DNA from 3 places in the Pseudomonas sp. Tn43 genome. Region 2 is predicted to be linked to each of the others. Evidence: predicted binding sites of a transcription regulator. Region 2 holds the regulator's gene; each other region holds the start of a gene.
What was found. The regulator FliA, encoded in region 2, starts transcription of late flagellar genes. The targets are predictions, from matches to a motif close to CTAAAGTTTNNNNNNNNNNNGCCGNTAA.

Region 1: the regulator FliA is predicted to act here: its motif matches at 1,982-2,009, upstream of FHW68_RS13230 (methyl-accepting chemotaxis protein).
Region 3: the regulator FliA is predicted to act here: its motif matches at 1,442-1,469, upstream of FHW68_RS26820 (methyl-accepting chemotaxis protein).

Annotation. Positions count from the first base shown of each region.
Region 1 is NZ_JACHYG010000004.1:336,875-340,001, reverse strand. Features, by position in the region: gene FHW68_RS13230 (methyl-accepting chemotaxis protein) at 1-1,874, opposite strand, end outside; gene FHW68_RS13225 (LysR substrate-binding domain-containing protein) at 2,060-2,980, opposite strand.
Region 2 is NZ_JACHYG010000003.1:50,678-53,804, reverse strand. Features, by position in the region: gene flhF (flagellar biosynthesis protein FlhF) at 1-575, shown strand, start outside; gene fleN (flagellar synthesis regulator FleN) at 692-1,522, shown strand; gene fliA (RNA polymerase sigma factor FliA) at 1,519-2,259, shown strand; gene FHW68_RS08745 (chemotaxis response regulator CheY) at 2,428-2,799, shown strand; gene FHW68_RS08740 (protein phosphatase CheZ) at 2,830-3,127, shown strand, end outside.
Region 3 is NZ_JACHYG010000023.1:17,925-21,051, reverse strand. Features, by position in the region: gene FHW68_RS26830 (FecR domain-containing protein) at 1-784, opposite strand, end outside; gene FHW68_RS26825 (sigma-70 family RNA polymerase sigma factor) at 784-1,284, opposite strand; gene FHW68_RS26820 (methyl-accepting chemotaxis protein) at 1,584-3,127, shown strand, end outside.

The sequences.
Region 1 (3,127 bases), on a different contig from region 2:
GCCAACGCGATGCTTTGCAGGTTGCTGCTGAGCAAGGTCGCGGTGCTGCTTTGTTCCTGGGTCGCGGTAGTAATGGCGGCGAATTGCTGACCGGCCGAGCGGCTTTGTTCATCGATCCGTGCCAGCGCCGAGGCGACGTTGGCGTTGCGTGACAGGCCTTCTTGCATCAGCACGTTGCCCTGCTCCATGGTGCTGATGGCGTTGCCGGTTTCCTGCTGGATGCTTTGGATCATCCCGGAAATTTCATCAGTGGCCTGGCGGGTACGCGAGGCCAGGTTACGCACCTCATCGGCCACCACCGCAAACCCACGGCCCTGCTCACCAGCGCGGGCGGCTTCGATGGCGGCGTTGAGCGCCAGCAGGTTGGTTTGCTCGGCAATCGAGGTAATTACCCCGACAATGCCACCGATTTCCTGGGAACGCTGGCCCAAGGTATTGATTACCGTCGCGGTGCTGTTCAATGCACCGGCGATTTGCTCCAGGGAAGAAGACGCTTCGTCCATCGACGTACGACCGATCTGGGTTTGCTGTGCGTTTTCCTGCGCCAGACGCTGGGTGTTGCCCATGTTGTCGGCGATATTCAACGAGGTGGCGCTGAATTCTTCCACGGCACCGGCCATGCTGGTGATTTCGCCGGACTGCTGCTCCATCCCTTCATAGGCGCCACCGGACAACCCGGATAACGCCTGGGCACGGCTGTTGACCTCTGCCGAGGCCTTACGGATGTGCTCGACCATGGTCGACAGGGCTTGGCTCATCTGGTTGAAGGCGCGGGCCAGTTGACCGATTTCGTCATTGCTCGACACGTTCAGGCGAACACTCAAATCACCGGCGCCCAAGGCTTCGGCCTGGCGTACCAGATCCCCCAGTGGCGCCAGTTTGCTGCGCAGCAACCAGACCGCCGAACCAACCGCCAGCAACATCGCCAGCAAGCTGCCGATCGCCAATTGAATACCCACGCTCCAGGTGACGGCGCGGATTTCGCTTTTCGGCATGCTCGCCACCACCGACCACGGCCCGCCTTCGAACGGCACGGCAACACTGTAAAAATCTTGCGACGTGTCGTTCCAGAAGTCGCCTTTGCCCGGCGTCTTGGCCAGACCGACGATGCTTGGCACCGCCTGATCCGGCGCCTGTACACCGGCAATTGGCACCAACCATTTGCCTTGTTCATCCAGCAACGCCAGGGAACCGGTCTGGCCGATGCGGAAGCGTTTGAGGTTGGAGAACTGTGCGTTCTGCGCGTCGGTGTAATCGAATCCTACGTACAGCACCGCAATGATCTTACCTCCGCTGTCGCGTACGGGGGTGTACTGCGACATGTAGAAGCGTTCGAACAGCAACGCTCGCCCCACGTAACTCTGCCCCGCCATCAAACGGGCGTAAGCCGGGTTTGCGTGGTCGAGCAGTGTGCCAATGGCTCGGCTGCCGTCTTGTTTGGTGACATTCGTGCTGACCCGAATGAACTCTTCACCGCTGCGCACGAACACGGTCGCAACGCCTGCGGTCATCTGCTTGAACTCGTCGACTTCCGCGAAGTTGTTATTCAGCACTTCACTGCCCAGGTGCAGGCCCGGGGTCTGCACACCCGCCACGGTCACCGGCTGATCCGGGTGCACGCTCAAACCGGCACTGAAGCGCTTCTCGAACAGGCCGGCCAAGCGCTGGGTGCTTTCACGCAAGGTGCCGTGAAAGGTGCTCAACTGATCAGCCAGCAAGCGAGCCTCACTGGCCAGATGCTCTTCGCGGGTGGCAAGGTTGGCGGTGTCCAGCGAGCGCAGGGCGAACACGGTACTGCCACTGATGACAATTGCCAGAATCACGGCAAGCGCAAGACCCAGCTGTGAGGCAATCCGAGCACGAGGTTGAGACATGACAGCTCCTGACCCAGTGGCCGGATCATTCTGATCCCATCGCACACTCGGCAAAATTTCTGATGGTGGGGGAAACATGGAACCTGCACGACGGTGCCATCAGCAGATTTTCGGCGGCAAAGTTGAATACTTGAGTAATGAGCGAGGATATGGCCCAAGGCCGCCATTGCGGCGGCTCCATCGATTCAGCCCAGGCGTTCGACAGCCGGTAATTCCATGGCCCGGACCTCGCCTTGCAGGAAATCGCTGAGGCGGCGCAAACGTTCGCCGCCGGGGCGGGTTTTCGGCCAGACCAGGTAATAGTTTTCACCACTGGCAACGGCCGTCGGCCACGGCAAACTCAGACGTCCCTGCGCGACATCCTCCGCCACCATGAGCAAATCGCCCATGGACACGCCGTAACCTCTGGCCGCAGCGATCATGCCAAGCTCCAGCGTGTCGAACACCTGCCCGCCCTTGAGCGAGATTTGATCGGTCAGGCCCATGCGCTCCAGCCAGTTGCGCCAGTCACGGCGGTCTGGCGTGGGGTGCAGCAGCTCGGTACTGGCCAGGCGCGCAACGTCCCACGGTTGGTCCTTCAGAAGATTCGGCGCGCCCACCGGAATCAGCTCTTCGGGGAACAGGAAAGTCGCCTCCCAGTCCAGTGGAAAATGCCCGTTGCTGAGGATGACGGCGCAGTCGAAGGGCTCATGGTTGAAGTCCACCGTATCGATGTCCATCCAGGCGCTGGTCAATTGCACCTCGTTGCCCGGTCGCAGGTGCCGAAAACGACTGAGCCGCGCCAACAGCCAGCGCATGGTCAGGGTCGACGGGGCTTTCATGCGCAGGATGTCGTCTTCGGCCCGCAAGGTATTACAGGCCCGCTCGAGGGCGGTGAAGCCTTCGCGAATGCCGGGCAGGATCAGCCGCGCCGATTCGGTCAGTTGCAGGTTGCGCCCGCTGCGATGAAACAGCCGACAGGCGAAATGCTCTTCGAGCGTACGAATGTGCCGACTGACCGCACTTTGGGTGATCGACAGTTCTTCGGCCGCGCGGGTAAACGAACTATGCCGCGCCGCGGCTTCGAATGCTCGAAGGGCATACAAGGGAGGAAGACGACGGGACATCAGGAAGGCTCCTTTAGCGCGATTGCACCAACTTATCAGAAACTCCCCTGCATGAGTTTTAATCATGCCACCCATCCTTTTTATCCCTTTGTGCAAACCCCGCAGAGCGCCGAGAATCGACGTTTCCTGTTCTCTCTGATATCGAGC
Region 2 (3,127 bases):
CGCAAAACATCGCGCTGGTGAGCATGGACAGCTATCGCATCGGCGCTCAGGAACAGCTCAAGACCCTGGGCCGCATCCTCAATGTGTCGGTGACCCACGTCGACCCGGGCCAATCGCTGGTGCAGGCGCTGGAGCCTTTGCTGCGCAAACGCGTGGTGCTGATCGATACCGCCGGCCTTCAGGCCAGCGACCCGGCACTGCGCATGCAGCTCGAAAGTCTGGCCGGACGGGGCATCAAATCAAAAAATTATCTGGTCTTGGCAACCACCAGCCAGAAACAGGTTCTAACCGCCGCTTATCACAGTTACAAACGTTGCGGCCTCGCCGGCTGCATCCTGACTAAACTGGATGAAACGGCAAGCTTGGGCGAGGTGTTGAGCCTGGCCATCAGTCATGAACTGCCGGTGGCTTACCTCACCGATGGCCCGCGGATCCCGGATGATTTGCATCTGCCGCGTCGTCATCAGCTGGTCAGTCGCGCCGTTAGCGTGCAAATGCAGGAAGAACCCAGCGAAGAAGCCATGGCTGACATGTTCGCTGATATTTACCACAGCCCGACCAAGCAGGTTGGCTGAGGTGCTAATGAACAGTTTTTGTACCTACATCGATGGTCTGCCATGCATTGTTCAGTTGGTGAACGCGCAGCCAGTAATGTGGCCTCCGTCTAAGTAAGACAAGGTAAAGAAATAACATGGGCAGCATGCATCCCGTACAGGTGATCGCGGTGACCGGCGGCAAAGGTGGCGTCGGCAAGACTAACGTGTCAGTGAACTTGTCCCTGGCTCTAGCGGAGCTCGGCCGGCGCGTCATGCTGCTGGACGCCGATCTGGGGCTGGCGAACGTCGACGTCCTGCTGGGACTGACACCCAAACGCACGTTGGCCGACGTGATTGAAGGCCGCTGTGAGCTGCGCGACGTCCTGTTGCAAGGGCCCGGCGGTATTCGCATCGTGCCGGCGGCGTCCGGAACCCAGAGCATGGTTCATCTGAGCCCGGCCCAGCATGCCGGCCTGATCCAGGCGTTCAGCGACATTGGCGACAACCTTGACGTATTGGTGATCGACACTGCTGCGGGTATCGGTGACTCGGTGGTCAGTTTCGTTCGCGCCGCTCAGGAAGTGCTGCTGGTGGTGTGCGATGAGCCGACGTCAATTACCGACGCCTACGCGCTGATCAAATTGCTGAATCGCGACTACGGCATGAATCGTTTCCGCGTCCTGGCCAACATGGCGCAGAGCCCGCAGGAAGGTCGCAACCTGTTCGCCAAGTTGACCAAGGTCACGGATCGTTTCCTCGACGTCGCCTTACAATACGTCGGTGCCGTGCCTTACGACGAAAGCGTGCGCAAGGCCGTGCAGAAGCAGCGTGCTGTCTACGAAGCCTTCCCGCGCTCCAAATGTGCCCTGGCGTTCAAGGCCATTGCGCAAAAGGTCGACACCTGGCCACTGCCGGCCAACCCACGCGGGCACCTGGAGTTTTTCGTCGAGCGCCTCGTGCAACAGACCGCAGGACCCGTCCTATGACAGCCAGTGGCTACAACCTCTACAAGAAGTCGGCGCGTGACGCGCAGTACGAGCTGATCGAGCGTTACGCGCCACTGGTCAAACGCATTGCCTACCACTTGCTGGCGCGTCTGCCGGCCAGTGTCCAGGTCGAAGACCTGATCCAGGCCGGGATGATCGGCCTGCTTGAAGTATCAACCAAATACGACGCCAGCAAAGGCGCGAGCTTCGAGACGTACGCGGGCATTCGAATCCGTGGCGCGATGCTCGATGAAGTGCGCAAGGGGGACTGGGCGCCACGTTCGGTTCACCGTAATACCCGCATGGTCAGCGACGCCATTCGCTCGATTGAAGCTAAAACCGGCCGTGACGCTAAAGATCACGAAGTTGCGGCCGAACTCCAATTGAGTCTCGACGATTACTACGGGATTTTGAACGACACCCTGGGCAGCCGGTTATTCAGTTTCGACGATCTGTTGCAGGACGGCGAACACGAAGGGCTGCACGAGGATGGCGCCAGTGCTCATCTCGAGCCGTCACGCGATCTGGAAGATGAACGCTTCCAGGCAGCGCTGGCGGACGCGATTGCCAATTTGCCGGAGCGTGAGCGACTGGTGTTGGCGCTGTACTACGACGAAGAGTTGAACCTCAAGGAAATCGGTGAGGTCCTGGGGGTCAGCGAATCGCGGGTCAGCCAGTTACACAGCCAGTGCGCGGCCCGTTTGCGGGGGCGTTTGGGGGAGTGGCGAGCGCGCTGACAGGCAGTGTGGGGACACTGCGAACGAGGTGGGTACGGCATTTTGCTGCATCTGCCACGGCCCGTTGTAATCCATGCAACTGTTGAGTGTTACGCCGAATTGATTGAACGGCGCGTTCAGGTGCTGCGCGCGTTTTAAGACTGCTTGGAGGTCGAATTGGACAAGAATATGAAAATCCTCATCGTTGATGACTTCTCAACGATGCGGCGAATCATAAAAAACCTGTTGCGTGACCTTGGGTTCACCAACACGGTCGAGGCTGACGATGGCACCACCGCCATTCCGGTCCTCAACAGCGGGAGCATCGACTTTCTGGTAACGGACTGGAACATGCCCGGCATGACCGGTATTGATCTGCTGCGCCATGTGCGTGCCGATGAAAAGCTCAAACACCTGCCGGTGTTGATGGTCACGGCCGAAGCCAAGCGCGAGCAAATCATCGAAGCCGCTCAGGCGGGTGTGAACGGTTATGTGGTCAAGCCATTCACGGCTCAGGCGTTGAAAGACAAGATTGAAAAGATCTTCGAACGCATCGGTTGATGTGCAAAGCCAGTCCGTCACGGGGGAGCTATGGGGCATAACGAATCTTCGCAGGGCGATTTTGAATCGACTCTGAAAAAACACGCGGTCGAACTGGTCGAGAGCCTTGAAAAAGGCAGGTTCGGCGACGCTGTGCAACTGATCCATGAGCTCAACCAGACCCGTGACCGCGGCCTGTACCAGGAAGTGGGCAAGCTCACCCGCGAGCTGCATAGCGCGATCGTCAATTTCCAGATTGACCCGCACATGCCGCAAGCCGAGGAAGTGTCTCAGATCACGGATGCCACCGAGCGCCTGGGTTATGTGGTCAAGCTGACCGAGGCCGCAG
Region 3 (3,127 bases), on a different contig from region 2:
CCCAGGCGCCAGCATCCATGTCCTGCGGCGGTGCCAACTGCGCTCGACTCCGATCGATCAGGTAACTCTGCCCGGCCTGCACCTGAGTCGGCAGCCCATCGGCGGCCCGTGGCGAATGGATGGCGACTGTGCCGCTGGTGACGCTGAGCCGCGTGCAGTCGGCGTCCTGACGAACGATGAAGCGCGCCGCCACACTTTCGAACACGCCGTGACGGCTTTGCACCCGCAACGGTCGATCAAACGAAACCCCTTCACTTGCCTCACCGCATGTCACGACGATCTCGCCGCGAGTCAGTTTGATCAGGCGCTGTTGCGCGGTGTAGTCCAGGTCCACCGCGCTGGCGGTGTTGAGCTCAAGGCGCGTGCCATCCGGTAACTGGAAACCGCGTCGCTCGCCCGTGGCGGTGGCGAAGTCGGCGGTCCACTGTTGCCCGCCGATCACATCCTTGCCCAACCAGGCCGCCGAACCCATCAATAACGCGCCCGACAGCAGCTTCAATGCCTGGCGTCGCCCGAGTCCTTGTGCGCTGTTTTCCAACGTGTTGAAAGCGACTTGAGCGCCGGGCACCGCGCGCAGAGTGCTGCTCAACTCGGCCTGCAAGGACTGCACCCGTTGCCAGGCCAGTTCGTGTTCATGGTGTTCCGCCCGCCAGACGTCGCATTGTTGGCGCAGGCTGGGATTGGTCGCGTTGTTACGCAGGCGCAGCAACCAATGAATGGCTTGTTTGACCACCTGCTGATGGGGCGCGCTGCGACGGGTCAGCGCTGAGTTATCCGCAGGCATCACGCTTCGTACCGCAGCACGTAGCAGTGATACAGCGCGTCGGCCACATAACGTTCCACTGAACGCAGGGATAACCCCATGTGTTCGGCGATCTGCTTGTGGGTAAGTCCTTCGCACTGGGCCAGCAGAAATGCCTGACGCACTTTCGGCTTCAGGCCTTCCAGCATGCGGGCGATGCTTTCCAGCAATTCGAGCACCAATGCCCGCGCCTCGGCGCTCGGGGTTTCGGCCTCGGGCAAATGGGCAATGGTTTCCAGGTATGCGCGTTCGATTTCCTCACGACGCCAATGGTCGATCACCAAGCCGCGAGCAATGGTTCTTAGAAATGCCCGGGGGGCTTTGAGCTCCAGGCGTTCGGTCCTTTGCAGCAACCGGACGAATGTGTCCTGAGCCAGATCCGCCGCATCGGCCGCATTGCCCAATCGCGCACGTAGCCATGCGTTGAGCCACCCGTGATGACTGCTGTAAAGCGCCTGTACTGCAAACTCAGGTGAAGACATGAACGCGACAGCCCGACGTCACAAATGATAATTAGTCGCATTGTCATCAAGGGTCGGAAAATTTGCAACTGCCCTTCGAACAACCACCCACAAATACGGCTATTCGAACGCTCTAGCACGCCGTTCGGCGGGTATCTGACGTGTTTCGTACAAATTCCTAAGATTTCTCCAGCTCGTGCCGACAGACTGGTGAGACATGCGTGCACCAAAGTAGAGCGGCCCCAGAATGCCGTCTGCGCGGTTACATGGAATGTTGAAACCGGAACGCATCCCCACTTTTTGCATAAGAAGCCCATGAAATGAATCTCAAGTTCAGCCATAAAATCCTGCTGGCCGCTTCAGGCGTCGTGGTGCTGGCTTTTGCGTTGTTCACTTTGTACAACGACTATCTGCAGCGAAACACCATTCGCCAAAACCTCGAGTCTTCCGTCGAGCAAGCCGGCGAGCTGACCGCCAGCAGCGTGCAGAACTGGATGAGCGGCCGCGTCTTGGTCCTGGAAAATCTCGCGCAGAACATCGCTCATCAAGGTGCCGATGCTGATTTCCCGGGGCTGGTCGATCAACCGGCCCTCACCTCGAACTTCCAGTTCACCTACGTCGGGCAGGCCAATGGTGTGTTCACCCAGCGCCCTGACGCGAAGATGCCGGACGGCTACGATCCGCGTCAGCGCCCTTGGTACAAGCAAGCCGTGGTCGCCGACAAGACCATGCTGACCCCGCCTTACATGGCCGCGGTCGGCGGGTTGGTGGTGACCATCGCCATGCCGGTGAAAAAGCAAGGCGAACTGCTGGGCGTCGTCGGCGGCGATCTGAGTCTGGAAACCCTGGTGAAGATCATCAACTCGGTGGACTTCGGTGGCATCGGTCACGCGTTCCTCGTCAGCGCCGACGGTCAGGTGATCGTCAGCCCGGACAAGGACCAGGTGATGAAGAACCTGAAAGACATCTATCCGGGCTCCAGTGTCCGTATCGGCAAAGGCAATCAGGAAGTAGAACTGAACAAGCAGGACCGCATCCTCTCGTTCACGCCGGTGAGTGGGTTGCCGAATGCAGAGTGGTACATCGGTCTGTCAATCGACAAGGCCAAGGCCTATGCACCACTGAGCCAGTTCCGCACCTCAGCGCTGATCGCGATGTTCATTGCCGTGACTGCCATTGCCGTGCTGCTGAGTCTGCTGATTAGTGTGCTGATGCGTCCGCTGACCACGATGGGGCGTGCGATGCAGGACATCGCTCAGGGTGAGGGCGATCTGACCCGTCGCCTCGTGGTGCAAAGCAAAGACGAATTCGGCGAGTTGGGCGGCTCTTTCAACCAGTTCGTGGAGCGGATTCACGCGTCGATTAGCGAAGTGTCTTCGGCGACCCGTCAGGTGCATGACCTGTCGCAACGGGTGATGGCATCGTCCAACGCTTCGATCATCGGCTCCGACGAACAAAGCGCCCGCACCAACAGTGTGGCTGCTGCGATCAACCAATTGGGCGCCGCCACCCAGGAAATCGCCCGCAACGCCGCCGATGCTTCGCAACATGCCAGCGGCGCGAGCGAACAGGCTGATGACGGCCGTCAGGTGGTGGAGAAAACCATTTTGGCCATGACCGAGTTGTCACAGAAAATCAGCCTGTCCTGCACGCAGATCGAAACCCTGAATGCGAGCACTGACAACATCGGCCACATTCTCGATGTGATCAAAGGCATCTCTCAACAGACCAATTTGCTGGCGCTCAACGCGGCCATCGAAGCGGCCCGTGCCGGTGAGGCTGGTCGTGGTTTTGCGGTGGTGGCGGACGAGGTGCGCAACCTGGCTCATCGCACCCAGGAATCGGCGGAAGAGATCCACAAGAT